Regions from separate parts of the Arthrobacter sp. CJ23 genome, predicted to be linked through region 1. Evidence: riboswitches for the same ligand, from Rfam matches in the RefSeq annotation. Region 1 holds a riboswitch; each other region holds the start of a gene.

Evidence for each region. A riboswitch is a leader RNA that binds a small molecule or an ion and turns the genes downstream of it on or off. The one in region 1 is predicted to bind glycine.
Region 2: another riboswitch for glycine. It lies ahead of cycA (D-serine/D-alanine/glycine transporter); the one in region 1 lies ahead of lipA (lipoyl synthase).
Region 3: another riboswitch for glycine. It lies ahead of gcvP (aminomethyl-transferring glycine dehydrogenase); the one in region 1 lies ahead of lipA (lipoyl synthase).

What each region holds. Positions count from the first base shown of each region.
Region 1 is NZ_CP102950.1:4,050,329-4,060,137, reverse strand. It holds gene NVV90_RS18315 (DEAD/DEAH box helicase) at 1-490, opposite strand, end outside; gene NVV90_RS18310 (hypothetical protein) at 715-1,563, shown strand; gene NVV90_RS18305 (hypothetical protein) at 1,790-2,167, opposite strand; gene NVV90_RS18300 (hypothetical protein) at 2,167-2,778, opposite strand; gene NVV90_RS18295 (hypothetical protein) at 3,086-3,619, opposite strand; gene NVV90_RS18290 (sigma-70 family RNA polymerase sigma factor) at 3,792-4,289, shown strand; gene NVV90_RS18285 (zf-HC2 domain-containing protein) at 4,286-4,963, shown strand; partial or broken gene NVV90_RS18280 (formyltetrahydrofolate deformylase) at 5,064-5,183, opposite strand; gene NVV90_RS18275 (methylenetetrahydrofolate reductase) at 5,192-6,019, opposite strand; gene lipA (lipoyl synthase) at 6,052-7,077, opposite strand; glycine riboswitch at 7,232-7,329, opposite strand; gene NVV90_RS18265 (helix-turn-helix transcriptional regulator) at 7,478-8,305, opposite strand; gene ilvD (dihydroxy-acid dehydratase) at 8,383-9,809, shown strand, end outside.
Region 2 is NZ_CP102950.1:810,065-819,873, forward strand. It holds gene NVV90_RS03705 (iron chelate uptake ABC transporter family permease subunit) at 1-607, opposite strand, end outside; gene NVV90_RS03710 (iron ABC transporter permease) at 607-1,665, opposite strand; gene NVV90_RS03715 (ABC transporter substrate-binding protein) at 1,787-2,791, shown strand; gene NVV90_RS03720 (prolyl oligopeptidase family protein) at 2,902-5,172, opposite strand; gene NVV90_RS03725 (FAD/NAD(P)-binding domain-containing protein) at 5,289-7,277, shown strand; glycine riboswitch at 7,367-7,464, shown strand; gene cycA (D-serine/D-alanine/glycine transporter) at 7,621-9,087, shown strand; gene NVV90_RS03735 (ExeM/NucH family extracellular endonuclease) at 9,159-9,809, opposite strand, start outside.
Region 3 is NZ_CP102950.1:913,853-923,661, reverse strand. It holds gene gcvT (glycine cleavage system aminomethyltransferase GcvT) at 1-921, opposite strand, end outside; gene gcvP (aminomethyl-transferring glycine dehydrogenase) at 933-3,785, opposite strand; glycine riboswitch at 3,961-4,058, opposite strand; gene NVV90_RS04195 (TetR/AcrR family transcriptional regulator) at 4,207-4,746, opposite strand; gene NVV90_RS04190 (MFS transporter) at 4,818-6,359, shown strand; gene NVV90_RS04185 (SRPBCC family protein) at 6,364-6,822, opposite strand; gene NVV90_RS04180 (metalloregulator ArsR/SmtB family transcription factor) at 6,832-7,191, opposite strand; gene NVV90_RS04175 (hypothetical protein) at 7,259-7,585, opposite strand; gene NVV90_RS04170 (cation diffusion facilitator family transporter) at 7,582-8,328, opposite strand; gene NVV90_RS04165 (helix-turn-helix transcriptional regulator) at 8,325-8,651, opposite strand; gene NVV90_RS04160 (hypothetical protein) at 8,654-8,968, opposite strand; partial or broken gene NVV90_RS04155 (hypothetical protein) at 9,036-9,224, opposite strand; gene NVV90_RS04150 (hypothetical protein) at 9,789-9,809, opposite strand, start outside.

The sequences.
Region 1 (9,809 bases):
GTTCCTCGACCTCGAACTGCAGGGCCAGCGGCAGGCCTGTGCCGGGGGAGGCGCTGCCCGGCTGCGCGATCAGCTTGTTGAGCGCCAGCTCCCAGGCCGGGCGCGAGGAACCGCCCTGGTCCGTGGAGCCGGGGCGGGACGAAGTCTGCGGGCTGGTGGTGGCGGCCATGAGCTGTGCGCGCACCAGCGGGTGGTCCTCCGCGGTGAAGAGCAGCGCCGCCACGTGCTTGCAGTCCTTGCGGACCGGGCAGCTGCAGATGCCCACAGTGCAGGTCCAGCCGACGGGCTTGCGGACCAGTTTTGCCGACGTCGAATACGGCTGCGGGCCGTTCCCGCGGACCTTGCCGATCATGAGCCCGGTGGCGGGGTCGAAGGAAATCCCGCTCACCCTGCTGCCCATGGCGTACGCCAGTCCGGCCGCCAGCGAGCGGTCGTTTATGGCAGGAGTCTGTATGGCCAGTTCCCAGTTGTCATCGGTGTGGGACGGCATTCGCACGGCTACTTTCGGAAGAAGGTTATCTGCCTAATCCTAGCCAGCCCCACCGCCTCCCTCACCTCGCTACGCGAGGCCAGGGAACCCGGGCGGCGTGGGCCAGCCGCAAACGGCCCCCAAACTTCGCCCGGCGTTAACCTCCATATCGATTGCGGACGCCTTGCCGCGCGTACCTTGAAGGTGTCCGGAGCACCACCAGCTTTCAGCAGTGAGGAATTCCCATGACCAGCAATGAGTACCCCGTCGTTCTGACCAAGGCCGGCCTCGAGGGCCGCAACGAGGACGTCGTGGACGCCAACGTGGACGTTGTGAATGAGATGTACCAGGAACTCCTCATCAGCGAGGAAATGGCCCCCAACGCACTGGGCAGCTACTTCGTCGATTTCTACCTGACCCAGGCGCTTTCCGGCGGTTTCGCCCAGTACGTGTTCACCGTGCCGGAGCGTGAAGAGGTTGACGGCTACGTCCGGGCCGGCCTGGCAGGCATGGGCGCCGCCGGCCACCTGGACCTGTTCAACCGCACCGTTGCCGCGTTCGACGCCCTCAGTGACGACGACGCCGAGGTCTACCTGGACGGTGAACTGGACGAGTCCGAGGCCACCCCGGAGGCCGTCACCGAACTGGAGGAGCTCGACGGCGAGTTCGAGGCACTGCTGGAAACCGAAGACATCGTGGTCCTGAACGCAGCCTGGCTCCGTGCCCAGGAGAACCTGCTGGTCCTGGACGAGGAGGAGCTCAAGGCCCACATCGCCGGCCGCGTCGCCCTCATCCCGAACCTTGAGGAACGCCAGGCCGAGGCCGCCGAAGAGGCACTGGAGAACGCCCCCGAGTTCGAACTCATCATCCGCGAACTCTGCGCCGTGGCCGGCTACGAGCTGCAGAAGATCACCATGGGCGACCCCAACTACATCCACGACGGCGAGAAGACCCTGGCCTGGCACTTCGCCACGGACCACGGCGACTACATCATGGTCGAAGACGACGACGAGGCCTTCATGATCCACCCGGAGACCAAGGAAATCATCGCCGCCGTGGAGTTCGAAGAGTCCGAGGAGTTCGAGGACGCCTAGTTCCTCGCCGCGTTTGGGCGGCAGACATCCTCCCCACCGTCCCCCTGGCCTCGCAAGCTCAGCCAGGGAACCCCGGGGTTGATTAAGAACTGAACAGCGGTTGGCGGTAAAGGTACGTTCGCTGCTCGCTTTGAATTTTGGGTGTGTTGGACTTTCCAGCAAGAGGGCTCCGCCCGGGGGAACTGGTTCAACCCCCGGGCGGAGCCCTCTTGCTTACTTCTTCTTCTTAGTTTGTTGTTGCGGAGGAAGCTTTGTGGAAGCGTCCGTACTTATGTAGGTAGAGGTACGTGCCGATGAACGTGATGAGCCCCAGCAGGGGGCCGGCCCACAAGGCAATTGGTGAACCTTGGAGGAGGATAGCGCCGAGTCCGAAGGTTCCGGTCAGGGCGGCCCCGCCCGGGTTCGCTGTGGCGAGTTTGCCTTGGATGTGGCGGCCGAGTTGGCGGTAGTGCATGGCTTGGAGGGCTGCGAAGAGCAGAAATGAGGCCACCATGATCAAGGGCCACGGCCAGGGGGCCATGGCTACCACGCTCAAGGTCAGCCCGTACATCGCGGATAGCCCCAGCCAGTAGTTCCGTTGCGCGGGTTCGGTTGTGGTGTTCATCAGCACCCCCTGTTGAAGTCAATAACGCCTCCAGCGATCGTCATTGCTGCCGAGCAGCCGATCATGGCCATGGGGCCGAAAAAGCCCATCGCACCGCAGAAGGCCATGTTCGTTCCCCACCAGGCCCAGAGAGCGGCCCACGCGGACGCGCATTGCGGATACATTGGTTTCATCGCAATGCTGCCTTTGCCTCCACCGATCATGGATGGTTTGGCTTTGCTGAGTGTCGCGACCTTGGTGTTTCCCGGCCCGTCCTTTATTTCCAGGGCGAGGTAACCGGAATCTGTCATCGACACGAGGGCTTCAAGGGCATCTGTTGGCATGGCCGCTGCCAGGAACTGCTGCTGCAACCCGGCGTCGAAGCGGTTGTCCGCGGACAGGTACTGCGTGAGTTCCTTCGAGCCCTGGATGAGGTGCAGACGTTTTGCGAAGCCGACAGGATCGGCCAGGCGGGCCTGTTCCAGCCGCTTCATCGCCTCGGATTTCTGGGCCGGCGTCGGCTCCAGCAGTACAGCACCTTCGCTGCTGCCTACCACCGTCCGGTTCCCGGCAGCGTTGGCTGGCGCTACGGACGCGAAAACAACAGCGAACACCGCTACGAGCGTGGTCACGAACCGCAAAACCCTGGACCAATGTGATGCACGAATCATGTATACCCCCATAAGACCTTGAACCCGCCTGGTTGAGCGGGGGAACTGCGCCTCCTCCGGGAACCTCAAGGAGGCTCCAGTCCGGACAATCTAAGCGGACAACCCATCCAACGCAAGTCAAGTGACTCCGGCCGAAGATGGGCCCCGCCGGAGCGCTGCGGGCCCTCCGGCGAACCGGCAGCGGGATGGTCCGGGCGCAAGCAACGCGGGGTCAGTTAGGGCCCATCATGACCCCCGACATGGGCCGTAACTGACCCCGCGTTGGTGGTCAGTACCCCATCGCGGCGCCCTTGATCATCTCGCCGGTAGGGCTCACCAGGTACCAGACGCCGCTGAAGCCCTGGCCGAGGATGTCGCCGGGGGCTTTGTCGTTCGCGAAGTAGTAGACCGGCAGGCCGTTGATGGTCAGCTGCTTCTTCCCGTCGGCGGTGGTGATGGTCCCGATGGTCCCGGTGACGCCGTCAACCGAGGGGGTGGCCGACGCGGTGGTCACGGCCGGCCACATCGCCACGCAGGCACCTGCGCAGGCGCTGGTGCCCGAATCCTTGACGTCCTTGGTGAAGAAATAGACGCTCATGCCCTTACCGTCCACCACGATCTGGCCGGCGCTGGAGGCTGCGGTCTTCAGTTCAGCGGCAGCGGCGGCCGGGCTGGAAGGCGCGGCCGACGTCGGAGCCGCCGAGGACGGGGCGCTCGACGCCGGTGCGGACGAGGTGGGCGTGGTGCCGGTGGTGCCGCCGCAGGCAGTGATGGCTGCGGCCAACGCCAGCACGCTGAGTCCGAGGCCGAGTTGCTTCTTCATGTCTGGCTCCTTTGCTAGGGCCGGCCGAAAGGTGGCCGGGCGCTAACTCCTACGACGCCGCCGGGGGAAGAATGGTTCACGGGACTGAACCTTTTCCGCGATGGGCACGTCGTATCGCAGAAGAGCCGGAATGCCCGGAGCCGGGAACTGCCGGAAGACACAGGAGGCAAGGATGCCGCTGGACGAGGACGTGGTGGCCGCGATCTACCGCGACCATGGGACCGCGCTGCGCCGCTTTGTGCTCAGCTGCACGCCGGACGCGAACCTGGCGGACGACGTCGTGCAGGAAACCATCCTGCGCGTGTGGCAGCACGCCCCGCAGATCACCGGAAGCCTGCGCAGCTACCTGTTCCGCACGGCCCGCAACGTCATCATCGACAACTACCGCAAGGCCCAGCGCCGGCCCTCGGAAACCGGCGAGCAAGACCTGCCGGATCGCGGCGCCTCGGAGCGCGTGGACGAGCTCCTGAACCGTGTCCTGATGGAAGAGGCGCTGCTCCGGCTCAGCACCGAGCACCGCGAGGTCCTGGTGGCCCTGCACTACCAGCGCTTCACCGTGAACGAGGCGGCCCTGAGGCTGAACATCCCCAGCGGCACCGTCAAATCCCGGGCCTTCTACGCAGTGAAGGCCCTCCGCACGATCCTCGACGAAATGGGGGTGGCACGATGAGCGGAAACGCCATCCACCAGCTGCTCGGCGCCTATCTGCTGGGCGGCCTGGAAGCGGCCGAGGCGCGCGCCTTCGAGGACCACCTCGCCGGGTGCGCGGAGTGCCGCCGCGAGCTTGAGGAGCTCGAAAGCCTTCCGGCGCTGCTCGACGCCGTTCCCGCGCCCGACGCCGTGGCGCTCACCGCCGGGCGCCCCGCCGTCGACCCCTCCCCGCTCCTGGTGGAGCCTGCCGAAACCCTCAAGCACAAGGTGCTGGACGAGCTTGCGGCGCGCAGGCGGACGTCCCGACGCCGGCGCTCGGCTGTTATGGCGGGCGTCGCCGCCGCCTGCCTGGCGCTGGGCTTCCTGGCCGGGCCGCTGCTGAACCAGCCGCCCAAACCGGACGCGAGCTACTCGGTGCAGGCGGGCAGCGGGCTGCAGCTGACGGTGGGCATGGTGAAGAAGACCTGGGGCACCGAGCTGGAGGTGGACGGCCGGAGCATGCCGCTGGAGGGCACCCTGTACCTGTGGGTGAAGGGCCGGGACGGCGCCGAGGAGCTTGCCTGCGGCTGGACCGCCACGCCCAGCGGCCGCATCAAGGTCACCGGCGCCACGCCCGTGCAGCTGGCCGGGATCGCCGGCGTCGAGCTCCGAGACGAAGCCCAGCGCACGGTGGCCGCGATTTCGGTGCCGTAGCACGGCCGCCGAAGGCCCTCCTGCCCAATGCAAGTTCTATTTCAATCAATCCATATTTATCCCAAATTTCGGATAAGGCGCCCGGAAGCTTGGTGGCCCGCTAGCGCAGGATCACCGTCCGGTTGCCGAGCAGCAGGATCCTGCCCTCGCAGTGCCAGCGGACCGCGTTGCTCAGCGCCTTGCACTCGGCGTCCCGGCCCACCGCCACGAGGTCGTCGGGGTGCTCCCTCAGGCCGACGCCGGTGCGGTGCCGAGGGCGTCCGGTGCGGCCGCGTGGTCCGCGGCGGCCTGATTTGCAGCGGCTGCGTCCAGGCTGTTGAAGGTGTAGAGATGGATGCCCGCGATCCTGTCCTGGTTCTCCGCGAGTCCGGCCACGAGGGGCGCCGGCGAATACCGGTCCCCGCTCAGGAGCCGGCGGGCGAGCGGGCCCTTGCGGCTGAGGAACTTCAGGGAGGTGCCGACGCCGATCTGGGTTGCCAGCGAGACGAGCTTCGTCCGGGGAACGGCGCCGGCCACGCCAGCCCACACGGGCAGATCCACGCCTTCGCGGCGCAGCAGGGCCACGAAGTCGACGATTTTCGGGGCGGAGAAGCACATCTGCGTGACCACGTGGCTGGCCATGTGCTGCTTGGTCAGCAGGTCTTCCAGCAGGTCCAGTCCGGACACGGCCGGGTGGCCCTCGGGGTAGCCGGCCACGCCGACGGCGATGCTGCCGCCGGAGTACTGGGCGATGTCTTCCATCAGTTCTGCCGACGTGCCGTAGGGTCCTGCGGGCCGCGGCGTGTCCCCGCCGACGGCGAAGACTTCCCGGATGCCGGCGCCGTCGCAGTCGCGCAGGATTCCGGCCAGCTGCGAGCGGTCCTCCAGGGCACGGGCCGCGAGGTGCGGGACGGCCCTGTAGCCGAGCCGCGAGAGCTCGACGGCGGCCCGCATGGTGCGCCCGATGCCGTGGTGGGGCAGGCAGGTGATGGTGAGCGTGGTGCCCAGCGGCACGGCCGCGCGGACCTTTTCGACGATGCCCTCGGAAGGGATGATCTCAAGTCGTGTGGGGAACATCTTTGATCCTCTACGGGTCTCAGGTACGGGTGTCAGGCGCCGGCGTGGGCGGCGAGGATGGTGCGGGCTTCCTGGCGGGTGGTGCCGGAGTCCTGGATGCCTTCGGCGATGTGGGCCAGGTGGGCGGGGATCTGCCGGCCCTTCTTGCGCATCGCGGTGGCCCAGAGCCGGCCGGCGCGGTAGGAGGAGCGGACCAGGGGCCCGGACATGACGCCCAGGAAGCCGAGCTCCTCGGCCTCGGTGGCGAGGTCCACGAATTCCTGGGGCTTGACCCAGCGGTCCACGGGCAGGTGCCGTTCGGAGGGGCGCAGGTACTGGGTGATGGTGATCAGGTCGCAGCCGGCGGCGTGCAGGTCCGCGAGGGCCTCGGAGATCTCCTGGCGGGTTTCGCCCATGCCCAGGATGAGGTTGGACTTGGTGACCATGCCCAGGTCCCGGCCCTGGGTGATGACGTCCAGGGAGCGTTCGTAGCGGAACGCGGGCCGGATGCGCTTGAAGATGCGGGGCACGGTCTCGACGTTGTGCGCGAACACCTCCGGGGCGGAGTCGCAGATCGCGGCGATGTGCTCGGGTTTGCCGGAGAAGTCCGGGATGAGCAGTTCGACGCCGGTGCCGGGGTTCAGTTCGTGGATCTTGCGGACGGTCTCGGCGTAGAGCCAGACGCCCTCGTCCGCGAGGTCGTCGCGGGCCACGCCGGTGACGGTGGCGTAGCGCAGGTTCATGGCCTGCACGGAGCGGGCCACCTTGGTGGGTTCGAAGCGGTCCACGGGGGAGGGCTTGCCGGTGTCGATCTGGCAGAAGTCGCAGCGGCGGGTGCATTCGGAGCCGCCGATCAGGAAGGTCGCTTCCTTGTCTTCCCAGCATTCGAAGATGTTGGGGCAGCCGGCTTCCTCGCAGACGGTGTGCAGGCCTTCCTTCTTGACGAGGTTCTTCAGGCCCACGAACTCCGGGCCCATCTGGACCTTGGCCTTGATCCATTCGGGCTTGCGTTCGACCGGGACGGCGGCGTTGCGCTGTTCAACGCGCAGCAGCTTGCGGCCTTCAGGTGCCAGGGTCATGAGGAACTCCATAATTCAGGTGGCACAAGGGTGCCACGATGATTCGGGTTCCTCCCCGCTCTGTATTGGACCTGAGAGATTCCGTGTCCCTGCTCCTGCAGGACCACTTGCACCGTCGGTGAGCCCGGTAAACCGGACTGCTTTCCAGAGTTGCCTTGCCGCGGCGGTACATGGGCCTGAGAGATTCCTGGGGAGGGTTTGCTCCTACGGCGCCTGCTGAATGTACCGGCAGGACTCTCCCGCCGCAGATCATAAGCGCGTGCCACCGTGGGGTGACACATCACACAGGATAGCCGGTGCCCGGAGAGCACGCAAAGCACAGGCGGGCAATGCGCCAGGACCAAACGGCGTTCCGAGGGCCCCGACACGAGCTTGCGAGTGTTGGGAAGGGACCTCCGCACTAGCCCGCCACGAGTGCCGGCATCCTTTGTGCGGTGGACGTACCCGGCACCGGGGCGTACATGACCAGGTGCAGGTCCGGTGCGTCCGAGGGCACCAGGCGGTGCTGTTCAAAGACCAGTTCGCCCAGGACGGGATGCAGGAAGACCCGTTGCCTTGAGGCGAACCGCTCCACGCCGCGGTCGGCCCAGAGCTGGGCGAATTCCGGGCTGGCCTTGCCGAGCCGGCTGATCAGCTCGGTGTGGGCCGCCGATCCGAGCCGGGCACCCGCCTCGGCCCGGAACTCGGCCACGAAGTGGCGTGAGGTCTCTTCCCAGTCGGGCAGCATCTCGCGCAGGTGCGGGTCCGTGAAGATCAGCCAGAGCAGGTTCCGCTCGGCCGGGTCCACGGACGCGATCCGCGAGTACAGGCCGGCGTAGGCCCGGTTCCAGCCGGTGATGCCCCAGTCCGGGGCCACGGCGAAGGCCGGGAAGCCGAGGGAATCAAGGAGGCGCTGCAGGTGTGCGGGGGCTTCCTCGATCATGGCCGTCTCGGCGGCCGGAACAGGCGTGTAGCCGCCCATCGCCAGCACATACGTTTTTTCAGCACCGGTCAGGCCAAGCACGCGCGCGATGGCCTCGAGCACCTGCCTGGAGGCGTTGACTTCCCGGCCCTGTTCGATCCAGGTGTACCAGGTGACGCTGACCGCGGCGAAGGACGCCACCTCCTCCCGGCGCAGCCCCAGGGTGCGGTTGCGGCCGATGGGCGCCAGCCCCAGCTCCGCGCGCACGAGGTTCGCCCGGCGGTCGCGCAGGAACTGGCCCAGTTCCCGCCGTCGTTCATCATTCATTCCATCGAATCTAGCACTCCCACTACTAGTACCAGCGCCGACTTCCACTGCGGGCCCCTCACTGGTTGACTGGTTTGATGCCTCCACTACGTTCACGAACAGTCACCCACGGCCGCAACATGGTCGGTGCCCGCGCCCTCCTCCGCGCTGCAGGCGTCAACGGCGCCGATTTCGGCAAGCCGATCATCGCCGTCGCCAACAGCTTCACCGAATTTGTCCCCGGACACACCCACCTCCAGCCGGTGGGGCGCATCGTCTCCGACGCCATCATCGAGGCCGGCGGCATCCCGCGCGAATTCAACACCATTGCCGTGGACGACGGCATCGCCATGGGCCACGGCGGCATGCTCTACTCGCTGCCCTCCCGCGACCTGATCGCCGACTCGGTGGAGTACATGGTCAACGCGCACTGCGCCGATGCCCTGATCTGCATCTCCAACTGCGACAAGATCACCCCCGGCATGATGATGGCCGCCATGCGCCTGAACATCCCCACCGTCTTTGTCAGCGGCGGCCCCATGGAGGGCGGCACCGCCGTCCTGGTGGACGGTACCGTCCGCAAGCGCCTGAACTTGATCTCCGCCATCGCCGACGCCGTCAACGACTCCGTCTCCGACGAGGACCTTCTGGCCATCGAGGAAACGTCCTGCCCCACGTGCGGTTCCTGCTCGGGCATGTTCACGGCCAACTCCATGAACTGCCTCACCGAAGCGCTCGGCCTCTCGCTGCCGGGCAACGGCACCATCCTGGCCACGCACACGGCCCGCAAGGCGCTGTACCAGGACGCCGGCAAGGCGATCGTGGACATCACCAACGCCTACTACTCCGATGACGATGAAAGCGTACTGCCGCGCGCCATCGCCGGCCGTGCGGCGTTCGAGAACGCCATGACCATGGACATCGCCATGGGCGGCTCCTCCAACACCATCCTGCACCTGCTCGCCGCAGCACAGGAGGCCGAGCTGGACTTCACGCTCGAAGACATCGACGCGATCTCCCGCCGCACCCCCTGCCTCACCAAGGTTGCCCCCAACGGCGACTACCTGGTGGAGGACGTCCACCGCGCCGGCGGCATCCCCGCGATCCTGGGCGAATTGGACCGCGGCGGAATGCTCCGCCACGATGTGCGCTCCGTCCACGGCCCGGACCTGCGCTCCTGGCTGGACGACTGGGACATCCGCGGCGGCAAGGCCACGGACGCCGCGGTCGAACTGTTCCACGCGGCCCCCGGCTGCGTCCGCTCCGCCACGGCCTTCTCCCAGTCCGAGCGCTGGGACACCCTGGACACCGACGATGCGAACGGCTGCATCCGCTCGGTCAAGAACGCCCACACCGTGGAGGGCGGCCTGGCCGTGCTCCGGGGCAACATCTCGGTGGACGGCTGCGTGGTGAAGACCGCCGGCGTGGACGAATCGATTTTCAAGTTCTCCGGCCCGGCCGTGGTCTTCGAATCCCAGGATGCCGCCGTGGAGGCCATCCTGAGCAAGCGGATCGTGGCCGGCGA
Region 2 (9,809 bases), 1.4 Mb from region 1:
CGAGCGTCAGCAGCCAGGTGGTCAGGCTGGTGGCAAGGCCGGTGAGTCCGATGCCCACCAGGACCAAGCGGTAACTGTCCAGGCCCTTGCGGTAGGCGAGCACGTAGGCGGCCACGCCGGTGCACAGGCCCATGGCAAAGGCCGCGGACGGCAGCCCGATGGTGGCGGCCGCGCCGCTAAGCCCCGCGTAACCGCCACCGGCAAGCACCAGCACGGACACGGCGCCGAGCGAGGCGCCGGAGGTGATGCCCAGGACATCAGGGCTGGCAAGGGGGTTGCGGGCCACGGTCTGGGTGATGGCACCGGCCGCTGCCAGGCACAGGCCCACCACCACGGCCGCCACCATGCGCGGGGCCCGGAACTCGGTCACGGCGAGGTACGTGCGCGGCTGTGAAGCGTCGCCCAGCAGGGAGCGCAGCACGTCGCCGTAGGCGAGGGGCAGGCCTCCGTAGGCCACATGCACGCCCATGGCCGCGAAGACCAGGACGGCCAGCGCGACGGACACCGCCACGGTCCGCGGGCGCCAGCGCCACGAGGTCCGCCCGGCCCGGATGGCGTGGATTCCGGCGTAGCTGCTGAGTTTCAGCCCGGCCCCTGTTGTGGTCATCAGATGGTCACCAGCCTCTTGCGCCGTGCCAGATGGATGAAGAACGGGGCCCCGACGACGGCGAGCACCACTCCCACGGACAGCTCACCCGGGCGGGCGATCAGCCGCCCGGCGGTGTCCGCGAACAAGACGAGGGCGCTGCCAAGGAGCGCCGACAGCGGGACGAGCCACCGGTAGTCGGCTCCGGCGATGAAGCGGGCAAAGTGCGGGACGAGAAGTCCGGCGAAGGCGATGGGGCCTGCCAAGGTCACCGCCGAGCCTGCCAGCAGTGTCACGCCGGCGATGCCCAGGAACCGCGCGCGGCGCACGGACACCCCCAGGGACACCGCGTTTTCCTCGCCGAGGGCCAAGGCATTGAGCGGGCCGATGTTGGCGAACGCCAGCACCACGCCCGCGGCCACGAAGATCCAGACGGATTCCAGGACGCCGTCGCGGGCCACGAGGGAACCGACCTGCCAGAAGCGGAGGGTGTCGAGGGCGGATTCGTTGAGCAGGACAATCCCGGACACCAGCCCGCCGGCCAGGAACGAGACCGCGGCGCCGGCGAGGACCAGGGTGACCGGAGTGGCGCCGACGCGTGCGGCGCTGCCGATGGAGAAGACCAACGCGCAGGTCACCAGCGCCCCGGCGAAGGCCAGGATCGCCTGGTTGAACGGCAGCAGGGGCCCGGCGACGGCGGTGACGGCCACGATTGCCAGGGCCGCGCCCTGGTTGATGCCGAGCAGGCCGGGCTCGGCGATCGGGTTCCTGGTGTGTCCCTGGGTCAGCACGCCGGCAAGGCCCAGGCACATGCCGGCGACGATCCCTGTCACCGTCCTGGGCCAGCGGAGTTCGCGGATGGTGACGTCCATGGTGGAGCCGTCAGGAGCGAAGAGCGCGTGCGATAGATCGCCGAGGCTGGACGGCTGGCCGCCGAAGGCGATGCTTGCGAGGACGGCGAGCAGGAAGGCGGCCAGCGCCAGGAGCAGTTTGCTCCGGCGAGTCGGGCCGGTCCCGTGAGGCGGGCCGGTCCGGCCGGTTCGGCCCGCCCGGGGCAGCCCGGTGGTCTGGGGTGTCACGTGGTTCCTTAATTGCGAAACGCTATTGTTGCGTAATTCGTATTGGCTGGTACAGTCTACGTCGTTCCTAAGGTAAGCCTTAGTTTGGTTACCCTCGCATCCTTTGTTGAAAGTCAACTACGTGAAACTCCCCAAGATCTCCAGCAAGGTGGCGGCTGTCGCCACTGCCGCCGCACTGCTCGCCGTCACGGCTTGCGGCGCCCCCGAGTCCGCCCCGGCCAGCACCGGCGAGGCGGCAGCGGGCTTCCCTAAGACGGTTTCGCACGTCATGGGCGCCACCGAGATCAAGGCTCAGCCCAAGCGCGTGGTGGCCCTGGACTCGAGCTACATTGATGCCACCCTGCTGCTTGGTGCCGAACTCGTGGGCTACATCGACTACCGCCAGGACCCTGCCAACCCCTTCGCCCCGTACCTGGGCGACGTGAAGGACGCAACCAAGGAATCCAAGAGCGTCGGCACGCTGCAGGAACCCAACCTGGAAAAGATCCTCGAGCTCAAGCCGGACCTGATCGTCTCCGCCAAGGTCCGCCACGAGGCCATCTACCCGCAGCTGTCCAAAATCGCTCCGACGATCTTCTCCGAGAGCACCGGGCCCACCTGGAAGCAGAACGTCGTTTTCCTCGGTGACGCGCTGGGCGAGAAGGCCAAGGCCGAAAAGATCGTCGCGGACTATGAGCACCGGGCCAAGAAGGTGGGCGCGGCCATCCTGGCCAAGGACCCGGCCGCCACGTACTCGCTGCTTCGCTTCGCCGGCGAGGACACCGCTCGGCTGTACTCTTCGACGTCGTTCATCGGCGCCATCATGGCCGACATGGGCATCCCGCGTCCCAAGGACGGCCCGGACACGAACAAGGCCATTTTCGTGCCGCTCTCCCAGGAGCAGATCCTCCAGGCCGAAGCGAAGGTCATCTTCGTCTCCGCCTACACCCCGGCCGGTGCCGCCGGCGACAAGTCCCGCGCCCAGGTCAAGGCCTTCGAAGGCAACCCGCTGTGGAGCCGCCTGGCCGGCAAGAAGGTCAGCGTCGACGACGGCGTGTTCCTTTCCTCGGTCAGCATCCAGGGTGCCAATGAGGTCATCACCCAGGTCGCCAAGGAATTCGGCGTAGACGCCCATCTGGCCGAGTAGCCTGCTGCCAGGCTGAAAGGCAAGGCCCCGCCGTATTGGACCGGTCCAATACGGCGGGGCCTTCCCTTTACTGTGCGCGGCGCGCGTGTGCCGGCCCGGACGGCTGTCCGCTAGTTGCCGCCGGCCAGGGCCCGCCACAGGAAGTGGTTGCTGCGGGCCTGCTGGGACGCCGCCTGGCGGTTGTCCGAGGCGCCGGCGTGCCCGCCCTCGAGGGCCTCGTGGAACCACACGTTCGGAATGCCCATGGCCTGCATCCGGGCGGCCATCTTGCGCGCCTGGACGGGCCCCACGCGGTCGTCCGAGGTGGCCGTCCAGATGAACGTCTCGGGGTATTCCACGCCGTCCCGGAGCAGGTGGTAGGGCGAGAAAGTGCGGATGTACTCCCACTGTTCGGGGACATCGGGGTCGCCGTATTCGGCGATCCACGAGGCACCGGCCGACAGTTTGGTGTAGCGGCGCATGTCCAGCAGGGGCACGCCGCAGGACACGGCGCCGAACAGTTCCGGGTACTGGGTCAGCATGTTGCCCACCAGGAGACCGCCGTTGGAACCGCCCACGCAGCCGAGGCGCCGGCGGCTGGTGACGCCGCGGGAGATGAGGTCCCGGGCCACGGCCGCGAAGTCCTCGTAGGCGCGGTGCCGCTTGTCCTTCAGGGCGGCGCGGTGCCAGGACGGCCCGTATTCGCCGCCCCCGCGGATGTTCGCCACCACGTACACGCCGCCGCGGGAGTGGGTCTCGGAGCTGTCCGGGATGGCGGCGTCGTCCGTGCGGCGTTCCAGCCAGGCCCGGCCCACGGTGCCGCTGTAAGCCGGGGTGCGGGAGACCTCGAAACCGCCGTAGCCCGAAAGCTGCGTGGGATTCTGGCCGTCCAGCACCAGCTCCTTGGACGCCACCTGGAAGTACGGAACGCGGGTGCCATCCGCAGAGACGGCGAAATGCTGCTGGACCTCGTATGCGGATTCGTTGAAGAACGACGGCGATGACTTCACCACCGTGTGCTGGCTGGCCACACCGCCGTCGCGCCCTGAATCGAGTGTGTAGGTGGCTTCACCCTGGGACAGGGTGCCCCGCGTGAGGGTGGTGGGCGTGGTGAAACCGGTGGCGACCAGCCAGTAGTCGTTGCCGGCGGCCTCATCCCCGGCGGCTTCGTCCTCGTCGTCCACGGCGTAGGCGTTGACGTCGTGCAGCGGCGGGCAGGCGTCCAGCACGGTGCTGGCCCAGGCCCCGGTGGAGTCCGTGCGCGCGGGATTCAGGACCCGGATTTCGGAGGAGACGTCCCGCAGGAGGTTCAGCAGCAGGTAGTCCTTGGTCCAGCTCCAGGACTGCAGCGAGGTGGACTCGTCCGGTTCGAAGAGCACCACGAAGGAGCGGACGCCGGCCAGGTAGTCCTCGAACCCGGCGGCGAGCAGCGAGCCTGCCGGGTGGACCGTGCCGTCCACGTCCCAGTCCTGCTGCGGGCGGAACAGCAGCCAGTCGCGGTGCGCGCTGATGTTGACGTCCGTGGGCACGTCGATGGCGATCCATTCCCCGCCGCGGAGCAGCGAGGTGGTGCGGTTGTAGAAGTCGATGTAGTCCACTGCGAAAGTCCGCTCGAACCCGGGGGTGGGATCGTGGGCGACCATCGCGAGCATGTGGTCTTCGGGGATTTCAAAGATTCTCGGGGCCTGGGCCAGGGATTCGCCGCGGCGCAGCTGCACGGCCGTGCGGGCGTAGGAGGAGCTTGTCGCGGGCAGGCCGCCGGCGGTGCTGGACACCAGCAGGGTGTCGGCGTCGAGCCAGCTCGTGTGGCCCTTGGCCGTGGGGATGTCGAAGCCTCCGGCGGCCGGATCCACAAAGGTGCGCGTCTGGACGTCGAACTCCCGGTGCCGGTTGGCGTCGCCCCCGTCGGGGGACAGGGAGATCATGGCCAGCCGGTGCGGTTCGCCCTCGGCGGGGCGCAGGAAACCGGCGCCGTGGAAGACCCATTCCTCGCCCTCGGCGGCGGCGAGGGCATCCACGTCCAGGAGGACATCCCATTCGGGGTCCTCGCTCAGGTAGCTCTCCCAGGTGGTGCGGCGCCAGAGGCCTTTGGGGTTCTCCTGGTCCTTCCAGAAGTTGTAGTAGAAATCTCCGCGCTTGTTGACCATGGCGATCCGGTCGGTCGAATCGAGGACCTCCAGGATGCCCGCTTCGAGGGCGGCATAACCGGCGTCTTCGAGCAGGTCTTCGGTCCGGGCATTCTGTTCGCGGACCCAGGCCAGCGGCGCCTCGCCATGAATTTCCTCGAGCCACACGTTTTCATCCGTGGGCTCCGGGGCGGCCGTGGTGGCGCCGCCGGGGTTGGACTCCTGGGCAGTTTCGTTCTCGGGCAGTGGCGTGTGATCAGCTGCTGTGGTGGTCATCTACCCATCCAAGCAACACCCTCCGACAGGAAGCAAGTCACAGGATGGGCCCACGGTTCCGGGTTCCCTGCCCGCAGCGAAGCGAGGGTAGGGGGCATCGGGGATTAGGCTTGACCGTGGGCAAATCGCAGAACATCCGTGTGGCTTTGATCGGGGCAGGCCCCCGCGGCACCAGCGTGCTGGAGCGTTTGCTCGCCAACTGGGCCGCCGGCGCCGCCCGGTCCGGGGACGCTCCGGCCACCCCCGGACGCTCGCTGCACATCGACGTCGTGGACCCCTACCCGGCCGGTGCCGGGCATGTCTGGCAGCCCGGCCAGTCGCGGCTGTACCTGATGAACACGCAGTCCTTCTACCCCACGCTGATCCCCGAGGAACCGGGGCTTGCGCCGCCGCTGGCCGGCAGTTCCTTTGACCAGTGGCGGGCCGCCCGCCGGCAGGACGGCGGCGGGTTGTACGGCGCCGGGCCGGACCGAAAAGGGCTGAGCGATGCGGAGCGTGCCGAGCTGGCCGGCCTGGAGTCGGACAGCTTCCCCAGCCGCGCGCTGTACGGGCGCTACCTGCGGTGGACGCTGGCAGAACTGCTGGAGCGGCTGCCCGACGGCGTCACGGTCACCTTCCACGAAACCAGCGCGACGGCCGCCCGGCCCACCACGGGAGGCTTCGACGTCGAACTCGCCGGCGGCGGCAGCCTCGCCGTCGATTCGCTGGTCCTCGCCCTCGGGCACATCGAATCCAAACTGAACCCCGAGCAGCGCGCCTTCAAGGACGCGGCCGGGGAACTCGGCCTGCTTTACGTCCCGCCCGCCGCGCCGGCCGACGTCGACTGGGAACAGGTGCCGGACCAGGAAACCGTGCTGGTCCGCGGCATGGGCCTGAACTTCTTCGACGTCATGGGCCAGCTGACCGAGGGCCGCGGCGGCGTGTTCGTCAAGGCCGGCGGATCCGGCGGGGTGCTCGAATACCGGCCCTCGGGCCGGGAACCGCGGATCGTCGCCGCGTCCCGGAGAGGCACGCCATACCGTGCCAAGGCGGGGCTGGACGGGTACTACGCCCGGAGCGTCACGCTGCGATACCTCACGGAGTCCGCCGTCGCGCGCTTCAGGGCGGCGGGCATCCAGCCAGGCTTCGACCATGACCTCTGGCCGCTCCTGCACCGGGACGCCCTGTGGGCATACTACGCCACCCTGGCCCGCTCGGAACCGGTCGCGGTGAGCGACGCGGAGGAGTTCCTCGCGGCCCTGGATGATGCCCTGCGGCCGCATGCCCACGCGGCCGGGCGCTGGGAAGCCGTGGTGGCCGGCCTGGTGGACAGGCACGTTGTCGCGTCCCGGCGGCTGCATCTGCCGGGGCTTGCCGCACCGTTGGCCGGGCGTTCGTTCGACTCCCGGACGGACCTCGACGACGCCGTCACCGCCTACTTGGACGACGACGCCCGGCGCTCGGCGCTGGGCGAGGCGGACCCGGTCAAGATGGCGATCGGGGCGCTGCATACGGGACGTGCGATCCTCAAGACGGCAGTGGCCGACGGCGGCATCACCGATGAGTCATGGGTGGCCGAACTGCGCGGCTGGTTCGAGTCGTTCGTCGAGGGGCTGGCCAGCGGGCCGCCCGCCCTGCGTTCCGAGCAGTTGGCCGCCCTGGCGAGGGCCGGCGTCGTGAGCTTCGTGGGACCGGACCCCAAATTCAGCGTGGACCGGGGTGCGGGGGTGTTCCGCGCGGTCTCGCCGTGGGTCCACGACGCACCCGTGGAAGCCCGGACCCTCATCGAGGCGATGTCGCCGGCCAACCGGGTGGCCGTCAACGTCTCGCCGCTCCTCCGGCGGCTGTTCGCCGACGGCCTGGTCCGGGCGAAGGTCATGATGGGGGCCGAGGGCAGCCCCGTGCTGACCTCGGGCCTGGACGTGGAACCGCACCCATACCGTCCGGTGGGCGCCAACGGCTCGGTGACGGAAGGCATCTACGTGCTCGGCCTGCAGCTGTCCGCCGCCCAGTGGGGGACGGCCATCGCCGCCGAAGCCCGGCCGGCAGAGGGCCAGGCGTACGCCAGCGGCCAGCGGACCCTGCGCGACGCCGATGACATCGCGCGGAGCATTCTCGGCCTGTAGTTTTCGTGCGCCGTGTGGCGGCGCGCTTGCGGAGCGCATCCCATTCCCGCTAGTGTGTGAGCCGCATCACTGACAAGTGAAGACGCTTATGATCTGCGGCGGGAGAGTCCTGCCGGTACATTCAGCAGGCGCCGTAGGAGCAAACCCTCCCCAGGAATCTCTCAGGCCCATGTACCGCCGCGGCAAGGCAACTCTGGAAAGCAGTCCGGTCTACCGGGCTCACCGAAGGTGCAAGCGGGTCCTGCGCGAGCAGGAGCCGCGGAAACTCTCAGGTCCACGACAGAGCGGGGAGGAACCCGAATCATTGTGGCACCCCCGTGCCGCCTGAACGATGGAGTTCCTCATGACGATTCAGCGCCCACCATCCACCACCGCGGAAGCGCCGCACCTCGAGCGGCAGCTCAGCAACCGGCACATCCAGCTCATCGCGATCGGCGGCGCCATCGGCACCGGCCTGTTCATGGGCTCCGGCAAGACCATCTCGGCGGCAGGGCCCTCCGTCATCTTCGTCTACATGATCATCGGCTTCATGCTGTTCTTCGTCATGCGGGCCATGGGCGAGCTGCTCCTGAGCAACCTGAACTACAAATCCTTCAGCGACTTCGCCGCGGACCTGCTGGGCCCGTGGGCCGGCTTCTTCACCGGCTGGACGTACTGGTTCTGCTGGGTGATCACCGGAATCGCGGACGTCATTGCCATCGCGGGCTACTCGCAGGAACTGTGGCCCGCCCTCCCGCTGTGGATCCCCGGCCTGGTCACCATAGCCATCCTGCTGCTCCTGAACCTCACCACGGTCAAGGCCTTCGGCGAGACCGAGTTCTGGTTTGCCCTGATCAAGATCATCGCCATTGCGGCACTGATCGTGGTGGGCCTGTTCATGATCTTCAGCGGTTTCCAGTCCGACGCCGGACCGGCAAGCTTCACCAATCTGTGGAGCCACGGCGGCTTCTTCCCGAACGAGTTCATGGGCTTCGTGGCAGGTTTCCAGATTGCCGTGTTCGCCTTTGTGGGCATTGAACTGGTGGGCACCACGGCCGCCGAGGCCAAGGACCCGGAGAAGAACCTGCCCAAGGCCATCAACTCCATCCCCATCCGCGTGCTGCTCTTCTATGTGGGCGCCCTCATCATCCTGATGTCCGTCACGCCCTGGACCCAGTTCGCAGCCGGGCACAGCCCCTTCATCGCCATGTTCTCCTTGGCAGGCCTGGGCGCCGCAGCCACCATCGTCAACCTGGTGGTCCTCAGCTCGGCCATGTCCTCGGCCAACTCCGGCATCTACTCCACCTCGCGCATGGTCTACGGCCTGGCGCAGGAGGGCGACGCCCCGTCGGTGTTCAGCAAGCTCTCCCGCCGCAAGGTGCCGCAGAACGCCCTGTTCCTGTCCTGCGTGCTGCTGCTCTCCGGCGTGGTGCTCATGTACGCGGGCCAGGACATCGGCAAAGCCTTCGACATGGTCACCACCGTGTCCGCCGTCTGCTTCGTCTTCGTCTGGTCGATCATCCTGGCCAGCTACCTGGCCTTCCGCAAGCGCCGCCCGCAGCTGCATGACGGGTCCAAGTTCAAGATGCCGGGCGGCATCCCGATGGTCTGGGCGGTGTTCGCCTTCTTCGCCTTCGTGCTGTGGACCCTGACCACGCAGCCGGACACGCTGACGGCCCTGCTGGTCACCCCGGTCTGGTTCGTGGTGCTCGGCATCGCCTGGTTCATCCTGCGCCGCCGGCCCGCACACCTCGCCCGCTACGCAGCGTTCCAGGCCGAGCTGGTGCAGGAATCCGGCCGGGCACAGGAACCGGAGCCGGCGCAGAAGTAATCGCCGGCAAAGCAATGCCCCTCAAAACGACGGTCTTGAGGGGCATTGCCTTTGCTCGGGAACCGGGGGTCCTAGCCCCTAAGGCACTTCTGGTACTCCAGCCACGCGATCGCGTACCGGAGCCAGCCTGCGATGTCGTACCACTTGGCCGGTTTGACCGGCGGCGTGCACTGCGGCGGGACCGGCCCGCTGTCGGCAACCTTCACCAGGGCCTTGACCACGGTTCCGGACCCGACGGCGGTCAGCACCAGGGTGCCGGTGCCGACGGCCGCAGCGGCGGGGACCTTGAGGTCCACGGTGGCAGCACCGGCCGTGACCGGCACGGAACCGAGGGCCACCGCCGCGCCCTTGGCGTCGACAAACACGGCGTCCAGGGAGGTGTTGGCCGGGCTGCCGATCGATGTCAGGTTCAGCTTGGAGACGGCCAGGGCGATGGCTTCTCCGGCATTCACCTCGGCGGCGGTGGAGTTCACCACGGCCACGGAGCGGCGGGCGAAGTCCGGCGAAACCGGCTGGTGCTCCTTCAGGAACTTGATCCAGGCATCGCGGTCCACCAGCCCGGTGTCCTTGGTGTTGCTGCCTTCCTTGAAGATCCGGAAGTTGTCACCGCCGGTGGCCAGGAAGCTGAACGTGCCGATCCGGTACTGCTTGGCCGGGTCGATCGGCGCCCCGCCCACCCAGATGCCGGTGATGCGCTCGCCCGCCGGGAGGGCGGCGTCGTA
Region 3 (9,809 bases), 1.5 Mb from region 1:
GCGGCGGCCCAGGCCCTTGAGGCCGACCAGCTTGCGGCCGCTCGTGGAGCCGGCGCCGTCTGCCTTGAGTGCTTCCAGGGCGGCGCGGCCCACGAAGTCGGATTCCTTGGCGAGTGAGACGACCGGGCCCAGGCCTGCGGCGAAGGGGTTGCCTTCGAGGGAGAGCTCGTTGCCGTAGAGCGGCATGCCGGCTTCCAGGCGCAGCGAGTCGCGGCACGCCAGGCCGGCGGGGATGAGCTCGCCTTCCTCTGCTACGGCGTCGATGGCCTGCCACAGGGCCGCGGCAGACTCGTTGGCCACGAAGATCTCGAAGCCGTCCTCACCGGTGTAGCCGGTGCGGGCGAGCAGCAGCTCTTCGGTGCTGCCGCCGAACGTGAAGGGAACCTCGACGGCGGCGTAGTACTTCAGCTCGGTGACCAGGGCGTGCTGTTCGGCCGGGACCATGCGGAGGAGGATTTCCTCGGCCTTGGGTCCCTGGACGGCGATCAGCGAGGTGGCTGCGGAGGCGTCCTCCACCACCACGTCGAAGCCGGCGGCACGCTCGGCCAGTGCCGCGGCGACCACCACGGCGTTGCCGGCGTTGGGGACCACGAGGAACTTCTCTTCGCCACGGCGGTAGGTGATGAGGTCATCGATGATGCCGCCGTCTTCCTGGCAGATCAGCGAGTACTTGGCCTTGCCCACGGACATCGCGGAGATCTTGCCGACCAGGGCGTAGTCAAGGAACGCGGCGGCGCCGGGACCGGTGACCCAGACTTCGCCCATGTGGGAGAGGTCGAACAGGCCGGCGGACGTGCGGACCGCGTGGTGTTCGGCCAGTTCGGAGGAGTACTTCAGGGGCATCTGCCAGCCACCGAAATCGGTGAACGAGGCGCCGAGCTTCTTGTGCTCTTCGTAGAGCGCGGTGTAGTTCTCAGTCATCGCGGAAATCCTTAGTTCTCGAAGTCTTCGATCGGCGGGCAGGAGCAGACCAGGTTGCGGTCGCCGGCTGCGCCGTCGATGCGGCCTACGGGCGGGAAGTACTTGTCCTGCTTGAGGTGGTGGACCGGGAAAACGGCCTGCTCGCGCGGGTACTCGCGGTTCCAGTCGGAGGACACGACGGCGGACGCGGTGTGCGGCGCGTTGCGCAGCGGGCTGTTCTCGACCGTGAAGTCGCCGTTGGCGACCTGGTCGATTTCCTTGCGGATGGTGATCATCGCGTCGATGAAACGGTCGATCTCCACGAGGTCCTCGGACTCGGTGGGCTCCACCATCAGCGTGCCGGCAACCGGGAACGCCAGGGTGGGGGCGTGGAAGCCGTAGTCGATGAGGCGCTTGGCCACGTCTTCCGCGGTGACGCCGGTCTTGGCCGTCAGTTCGCGCAGGTCCAGGATGCACTCGTGGGCCACGAGTCCGCCTTCGCCGGTGTACAGGACCGGGAAGGACTCGTTCAGGCGGGCAGCGATGTAGTTCGCGGCCAGCAGCGCGGACTTGGTGGCCTCGGTGAGGCCGGCGCCGCCCATGAGCTTTACGTAGGCCCAGGAGATGGGCAGCACGCCGGCAGAGCCGAAGCGCGATGCCGAGATGGCCACGCCGTGGCCGGCCTCGTGGGCTGCCTTGTTGGCATCGCCCGGCATGAACGGTGCCAGGTGGGCCTTGGCTGCCACCGGGCCGACGCCCGGGCCGCCGCCGCCGTGCGGGATGCAGAAGGTCTTGTGCAGGTTCAGGTGGGACACGTCGCCGCCGAACTTGCCCGGCTGGGCCAGGCCCACGAGCGCGTTCAGGTTGGCGCCGTCAACGTACACCTGGCCTCCGGCGGCGTGCACCGAGTCGCAGATTTCGCGGACGTCGGCGTCGTACACGCCGTGCGTGGACGGGTAGGTGATCATGATGCAGGACAGGACGTCCTTGTTTGCCTCGATCTTGGCGGTCAGGTCCGCGTGGTCGATGGTGCCGTCAGCGGCGGTGGCCACCACCACAACCTTCATGCCGGCGAGGACGGCCGACGCGGCGTTGGTGCCGTGGGCCGAGGCCGGGATGAGGCAGACGTTGCGCTGCTCGTCGCCGCGGGACAGGTGGTAGCCGCGGATGGCCAGCAGGCCGGCGAGCTCGCCCTGGGAGCCGGCGTTCGGCTGGATGGAGACCTGGTCGTAGCCGGTGATTTCGGCGAGGTCCGCTTCCAGGCCCTCGATCAGTTCACGCCAGCCGGCGGTCTGGGAGTCCGGTGCGAAGGGGTGGATGGAGGCGAACTCCGGCCAGGAGATGGCTTCCATCTCGGCCGTGGCGTTCAGCTTCATGGTGCACGAACCCAGCGGGATCATGGTGCGGTCCAGTGCCAGGTCGCGGTCCGAGAGCTTGCGGATGTAGCGCAGCAGCTGGGTCTCGGAGCGGTGGGTGTTGAAGACCGGGTGCTGCAGGTAGTCGGAGGTGCGCTCGACCGCGGCTTCCAGCCCGAAACCTTCCACGGACTCACGTACCTCAGCGCCGAAGACGCCGGCGACGGCGGCGACGGTTTCCGGCGTCGTGGTCTCGTCAACCGAGATGCCGACCGTGTCGGCGTCGATGCCGCGCAGGTTGATGCCCTCGGCCTCGGCGGCGGCAACGATGTCCGCTGCCTTGCCCGGGACACGGACAGTGACGGTGTCGAAGAAGCTGCCGTGCAGGACCTCCAGGCCGGCGGCCTTCAGGGACGCGGCCAGGGTGCGGGCGTTGTTGTGGACGGTCTCGGCGATCGACTTCAGGCCCTCGGGGCCGTGGTAAACGGCGTACATCGAGGAGACGATGGCCAGCAGTGCCTGGGCGGTGCAGATGTTGGACGTGGCCTTTTCGCGGCGGATGTGCTGCTCGCGGGTCTGCAGGGCCAGACGGTACGCGGGGGTGCCGGCGTCGTCCTTGGACACGCCAACCAGGCGGCCTGGCATGGAGCGCTCAAGGCCCTTCTGGACGGCCATGTAGGCAGCGTGCGGGCCGCCGAAGAACAGCGGCACGCCCAGGCGCTGGGTGGAGCCGACGGCGATGTCGGCGCCCTGCTCGCCCGGAGGCGTGATCAGCGTCAGGGAGAGCAGGTCAGCGGCGACGGTGACCAGTGCGCCGCGCTCCTTGGCGGCGGCGATGACGGCGGCGTGGTCGAACACGCGGCCGGAAACGCCCGGCTGCTGCAGGACGATGCCGTTGATGTCGCCGTCGGGCAGGCCCTGGGAGAGGTCAGCGACCTCCACCTCGAAGCCGAGCGCCTCGGCGCGGCCCTTGACGATGGCAATGGTCTGCGGCAGCACATCGGCGTCGAGGACGGTCTTGCCGTCGTGGGCTGCCTTGTTCTTGTTCGCGCGGCGCATCATGAGGACGGCCTCGGCAACGGCGGTGGCTTCGTCCAGCAGGGAGGCGTTGGCGATGGGCAGGCCCACCAGGTCCTGGACCATGGTCTGGAAGTTCAGCAGCGCCTCGAGGCGGCCCTGGGAGATTTCGGGCTGGTACGGGGTGTAGGCGGTGTACCAGGCCGGGGATTCGAGGATGTTGCGGCGGATGACCGGCGGCGTGACGGTGTCGTAGTAGCCCTGGCCGATCATCTGCACGGCGGTCTTGTTCTTGGCAGCGAGCTTGCGCAGCTCGGCCAGGACCTCGACCTCGCTGAGGGCGTCCTGCAGGGTCAGCGCAACGTCCTGGCGGATGTCGTTGGGGACCGCGGTGTCTACGAGCGAATCGACGCTGTCGTAGCCGACGGACTTGAGCATGGTGTCGATGTCGGCCTGGCGGCGGGCGCCAATATGCCGGTCGACGAAGGTGGTGGAGGCTGAACTAACCGTCACGAAGGAACTCCATTACTAAGGCGGCGCAGGGTACGCCGCAGTGGTTCGGGTTCCTCCCCGCTCTGTATTGGACCTGAGAGTTTCCGCAGACACAGGTCTGCTTGCACCGTCGGTGAGCACAGCGTGTTCAGGTGTCATTGACACCCGTGGACAGCTTGCTGCTTTCCAGAGTTGCCTTGCCGCGGCGGTACATGGGCCTGAGAGATTCCTGGGGAGGATTTGCTCCTACGGCGCCCGCATCACTTGCCTGCAGGACTCTCCCGCCGCAGATCAAAGGCGTATTTAGTTGTTCTAACACGGGTTGCAGCTGCCGGTGACGACGGCCACAAGCACCCATTCTCCTATGGACGGGGCCTGTCCGCAAATGGCAATTTTTGCACCGCTTCACACAGGCGGGCCACCCGGCGCGCGGTCCCGCGAGTCAGCCGCGGAGGCGGTCCAGCGTCGCCAGGAGGGAGTCGACGTCGGCCTGCCGCCCGGGCGCCGCACCGCCGGATGTTCCCTCGAACATGGCATTGAAGTAGAGGCCGTCGCCCATGTAGCGCACGGCCTTGGCAAGCTCGGGCCCGACGTCGTCCGCGAGCACATCGAGCCACTGCTGCTGGATTCGGGCGAAGCGCCGGCGCGTTTCCTCGTGAGCCACCTCGGCCAGGCGGGTGGAGGCCACAAACACCCGGTCCAGCGGAGTGTCGGCCCAGAGCGAGGATTTGATGAAGTAGGCGGCGGCACCCTCGGGGGCTGACTTCATGCCCTCAATGTCATCCTGCGCCAGCCGGTCCATGCGCTCGAGCAGCGAACCGATCAGCGCTTCCTTGTTCGGAAAGTGGTACAGCAGGCCGCCCTTGGAGACGCCCGCCCGCTTGGCGACGGCGTCGAGGGTTGCGGCGCGCTCCCCCACCTCGATCAGCAGGGCTTCAAAGGCATCCAGGACCGCGTCCCGGGCAACTGGTTTTCGTGGCATGGCTCCTATCATCCCCTAGTTCCGCCGGCATTCATTTGAAACTGTACCGTCTGGACGGTACAGTAATGAATATGCTCAGCCCGACCACAACCCTGCACAGCCCCACCACCTCCACCCCGTCCGCGCCGTGGCGCGACTGGGCCGCCCTGGCCCTGCTGATGGTCCCGGTGCTCCTGGTGGCGGTGGACAACACCGCACTGACGTTTGCGCTGCCGGAAATTGCCCGCTCGCTGGACGTGGGCGGCATGCAGCTGCTGTGGATCGTGGACGCCTACCCGCTGGTGCTGGCGGCCCTGCTGGTCTCGATGGGAAACCTGGGCGACAGGATCGGCCGGCGGCGGCTGCTGCTGATCGGCAGCACCGGCTTCGCCGTGATGTCGGCCGTGACGGCGTTCGCGCCGTCGGCAGAGTGGCTCATTGCCGGACGTGCGGCGCTGGGCATCTTCGGCGCCATGCTGATGCCGTCCACGCTGTCCCTGATCCGCAACATCTTCGCCGACCCGAACCGGCGGCGGCTGGCGATCGCTATCTGGGCCGCCGGCTTCTCCGGCGGTGCCGCCTTGGGCCCGATCTTCGGAGGCTGGCTCGTGGAGCACTTCTGGTGGGGTGCGGTGTTCCTGGTGGCGGCATTCCTGCTGCTGCCCCTGCTGGCGCTGGGCACCTTCCTGATCCCGGAGTCCCGGGATGCCAACCCCGGCCGCGTTGACGTGACAAGCATCGTGCTTTCCATGCTGGCCATGGCGCCAACCGTCTACGGCATCAAGGAATTCGCCTCGCACGGCATGGCCCCCCATGCAGCCGCATTCGTGACCCTGGGCCTGTTCATGGGCGTGCTGTTTGTGCGCCGGCAGCGGCGCCTGGACTCCCCCATGCTGGACGTCCGGCTCTTCGGCAACAGGGTGTTCAGCACGGCCATCGCGGCCAACATCCTGTCCCTGTTCTCAATGACGGGCTTCTTCTACTTCTTCGCCCAGCACCTGCAGCTGGTGGACGGCCAGTCCCCCATGCAGGCCGGAATCGCCATGGTCCCGGCCCTGCTGGCCACGGTGGTGGCAGGCCTGCTGGTGGTGCCCCTGGTCAGGAAGATCCGCCCAGGCCTGGTGGTGGCGGGCGGATTGGCCCTCAGCGCCGCCGGCTATGCGGTGGCAGCCCTGGGTGACCACGGCCAGGGCCCGGTGTTCCTGCTGTCCGCGCTGCTGCTGATTGCCCTGGGCGTGGGTTCGGCGGAGACGATTTCCAACGACATGATCCTGGGCGCCGTCCCGGCGGACAAGGCGGGCGCAGCGTCAGCGATTTCGGAGACCGGCTATGAGCTGGGTTCCCTCCTGGGGACCGCGGTGCTGGGGTCGATCCTGACCGCGTCCTACCAGCACAACCTGCTGCTGCCGGAAGGGCTTTCAGAGGCAGGGGCCGGGCAAGCAGGGGAAACGCTGGCCGGTGCGGTGGAGACAGCCGCAGCCCTGCCCGCTCCCCTGGCGGAGGCCCTGACCGCAGCGGCCCGGGCAGCCTTCGAATCGGGCGTCCATGTCACCGCGGCGATCGGGCTGGTACTGATGGCCGGCGCGGCAGTGCTTGCCGCCGTCGTGCTCCGCCACGTGCCGACCGCGAAGTAGCCGCTCAGCTGCCTTCCACGAAGGCTTGGAGGGCATCGAGGAGTCCCTCGGTGCCCTCTTTGCGGCCTTCCACATGGTCTTCGTCGGTGAAGTAGGCGCCCTGTTCGGTGAGGGTGAGGCGTGTGCCTTCGCCGTCGGCCTCCATCTCGATGGTGGAGAGGGAGACTGACATGCGTTCGCCGTCGAGCAGCATCTCGTAGCTGTAGACGATCCGCTGATTCTCAACGATGTCGTGGTAGACCGCCTTCATGGTGGAGACGAAGCCGCCTTCGGGGCCACCGGAATCCGTCTCGCTGCCGCCTTCGCGGAAGTCCAGGCTGGATTCGCCTTGGGCCCACTCCTCCGGGCCCACGAACCACTTCTTCTTGTTGCCGTAGTCCGCGAAGGCGGACCAGACGCGGGATACCGGGGCGTTGAGTTTGCGTTCAAGGCTGAAGCTCGCGTGCGTAATGGGCGTGGTCATGACGTGCTCCTAGTGTTCGTTGGCCGGAGTGGTGTTATCCGGGATGCTGAGGAACTCCTCCAGGCGGTCGAGGCGCCGCTCCGCGCTGGTCCGGCGCAGGCCGAGCCAGGCTTCGGCGGACCGGACCGCTGAGGGCACGATGCTGCAACTGCGGACCCGTCCGGTCTTTTCGCTGCGCACCAGCCCACTGTGTTCCAGGACCTGAAGGTGCTGGACAATCGCCGGCAGGCTCATGGAGAAGGGCTTCGCCAGCTCCGAGACCGACGCCGGTCCCTCACAGAGCCGGACCACAATGGCCCGGCGGGTAGGGTCGGCGAGAGCCTGGAACACGGAATCGAGATCCACGTCCTGCCGCTGATTGTTAAGCATATGCTTAAGTATCCGCCGAAAGGCCGGGAAGTCAAGGGGTCACTGGTTCTCGTCCCGATCAGGACCCCTACTTGGGCTGAGCCGCCCGCAAGATGGCCAAACGAACCGCCAGACGCAACGCAGCGAGGCTGGGCTGTCCCGAGAGGCCGTCCGGAGTCGGATACACGCGGCATGTCACGGCAGGCTCGGCACTCGACGGGAACAGGTCCCTTCCACCGATCATGAACGTCGGCGAACCGTGGAAGCCCAGCTCCCGGGCTTCGTCCTCGGAGCTGACTTCCCGGACATGCACCTCGGCATCCCGGCCCTCTTCGGCCAGGGCCCTGCGGTACAGCTCCAGTGCCGGGCCACTGTTGGGGCAGTCCGCAATGATGCGCAATTCGTAGTTGGTCATGGCTGCTCCTTCCCGAGTCCAAAGGCCACGGCCCGGGGGTGGGACCCGGATCCGCATTCCTCGCAGCAGCCGGCGGCAGCATCCTTCTCCGCCGCGGGCTGGGCTGCCTCGGTGCGCGGGACTGTGCAGCAGACGTCTCCGCGCCAGGCGTTGACGCCTTCACGGACGGCGATGACGGCAATGACCAGGGCGGCGCCGGCGTCGGCCCACCACCAGCCCAGGGCGCTGTTCAGCAGCAGTCCAGCGAGCAGCACCGCGGAGAGGTAGGTGCACAGCAGGGTCTGCTTGGAATCGGCCACGGCGGTCCGGGAGCCGAGTTCGCGGCCGGCGCGGCGCTGCAGCCAGGACAGGACGGGCATGATCGCCAGGCTCAGCACCGCAATCACGATGCCCGGCGTGGAGTGCTGCGCCTCGCCGCCGCCGGCCAGCGAGCGGACGGCGTCGACGGCGACGAAGGCCGCCAGGGCGAAGAAGGAGACGGCGATGATCCGCAGCGTCAGGTGCTCGCGCCGCTTGGGGTCCTTGGCCGAAAACTGCCAGGAGAGCGCGACGGCGGAGGCCACCTCGATCACCGAGTCCAGTCCGAAGCCGATCAGCGCCGAGGAATCCGCGACGCCGCCGGCCCAGAGCGCCACGATGGCCTCGATGACGTTGTAGGTAATGGTGGCGGCGGCGAAGATCCGGATGCGGCGGCTGAGGACGGCGCGGCGGGCCAGGCCGGGCGCCTGCTGCAGGGCGGTCATACCAGGCACTCGCCATCCGGAGCGCAGCAGGCAGGGTCCACGGCCAGCACGACGCCGATCAGGTCCGTGATCGCATGGCCCAGCCGGGCGTCGGCGAGCTCGTAGCGGGTCCGCCGGCCGTCCGGAAGGGCCACCACCAGGCCGCAGCCGCGAAGGCATGTCAGATGGTTGGACATGCTCTGCCGCGACACCCCGAGGGCGTCGGCCAGCTCCGAGGGGTAGCCGGGTTCTGCGGCCAGCGCCAGCAGGATCCGTGCCCTGGTGGGATCAGAGACCGCGTAGCCGAACCGCGCCAGGACCGGGGCGTGCGTGAGGGTTTCCATTCTCAAAATGTACATCGACACGTGTATTCAGGCAATTCTGTACAAACAAAAAAGTGAGATCTCGACTCTTTCATTGGGTGAAAGAGCCGAGATCTCACTTTTGGGGAGCATGGCTCGCCGTCCGGGGCCAGGGCGGGTGCGATGGCGTCCAGGATCTGGCTGGCCCGCGGGGTGAGCTCGGGCCGGTCCGGCAGGAAGAGCGCCTGCGATCCCACCAGTTTCACGGTCAGCCCGCGTTCCCCGATCTGGCACTGGACGTTGGCATCGAACTGGGCCGCCTTCAGCGCGGATTCCATCTGCCCGGTGAGGCGGTCCACCTCCTTCAGGGCCAGGTCGGTAGTTCGCGATCAGTTCAACGACGTCGGCGAGGCTCTCGCGCACGACGGATGCGGCGCCGTTGAGCGTCACCAGGTGCGTGTCCGGGCTTTCATGGATCCGTTCGTGACGTCCGGATGCACCGCGAAGCGGGTGCCGTTGAGGCGAGTGGCGTTGAGGCGGGTGGCGGGACTGTCCGAACCCGCACCTGAAGAACACGCTGTGAGACTTCGTGCTTCGTTGAACGGATCCATTCATCCTTTCTGAGGACGACGCCCAGAAAGTCGTCATGTCTCAAGTGGGCGCGTGCTGAACAACATCTGGTCGAATCCCTGGAACCATGTTTTCGTTGACTTATGGAAGTGCACCTGGGAGCCATGTGAAACGCCGTCCGGTTCCGAAGATTCATGGCCAGATCGTTGCTGTCGCGCTCTCGATGCTTGCGTCCTTGGTCCTGCTCCTGGTTCCGGTCTACGTAAAGGTAAGACTGACGAACGGCGGGCCAGGGCAGGTTAGCCATTCAACCCTGTTTGAGACAGTTGGGGCATCCGTCTTGGTGCCGCTACTCATTCCTGTGGCTCTGACCGCACTGCCCTTCCTGCTAAAGGGGAGGGCACGGATCTACCTGTCCGTTCCGACCACTGCTGCTCTCGCCGTGTTCGTAGTGATCGGCTCCGCAACCGTTGGTTGGTTCTATATACCCGCCCTGATCGCCGCCGTCGCTGGAGTCGCCCAAGGCAAGTCCAGCAGGCCGCCAGCCAGGCCCGCCAGTGGTTCCGCGTCTGCTGACCGCGGCCTCAGGATGCCCTGACGGCGGCGCCGTCAGGGAACCTCGGGCGCTTC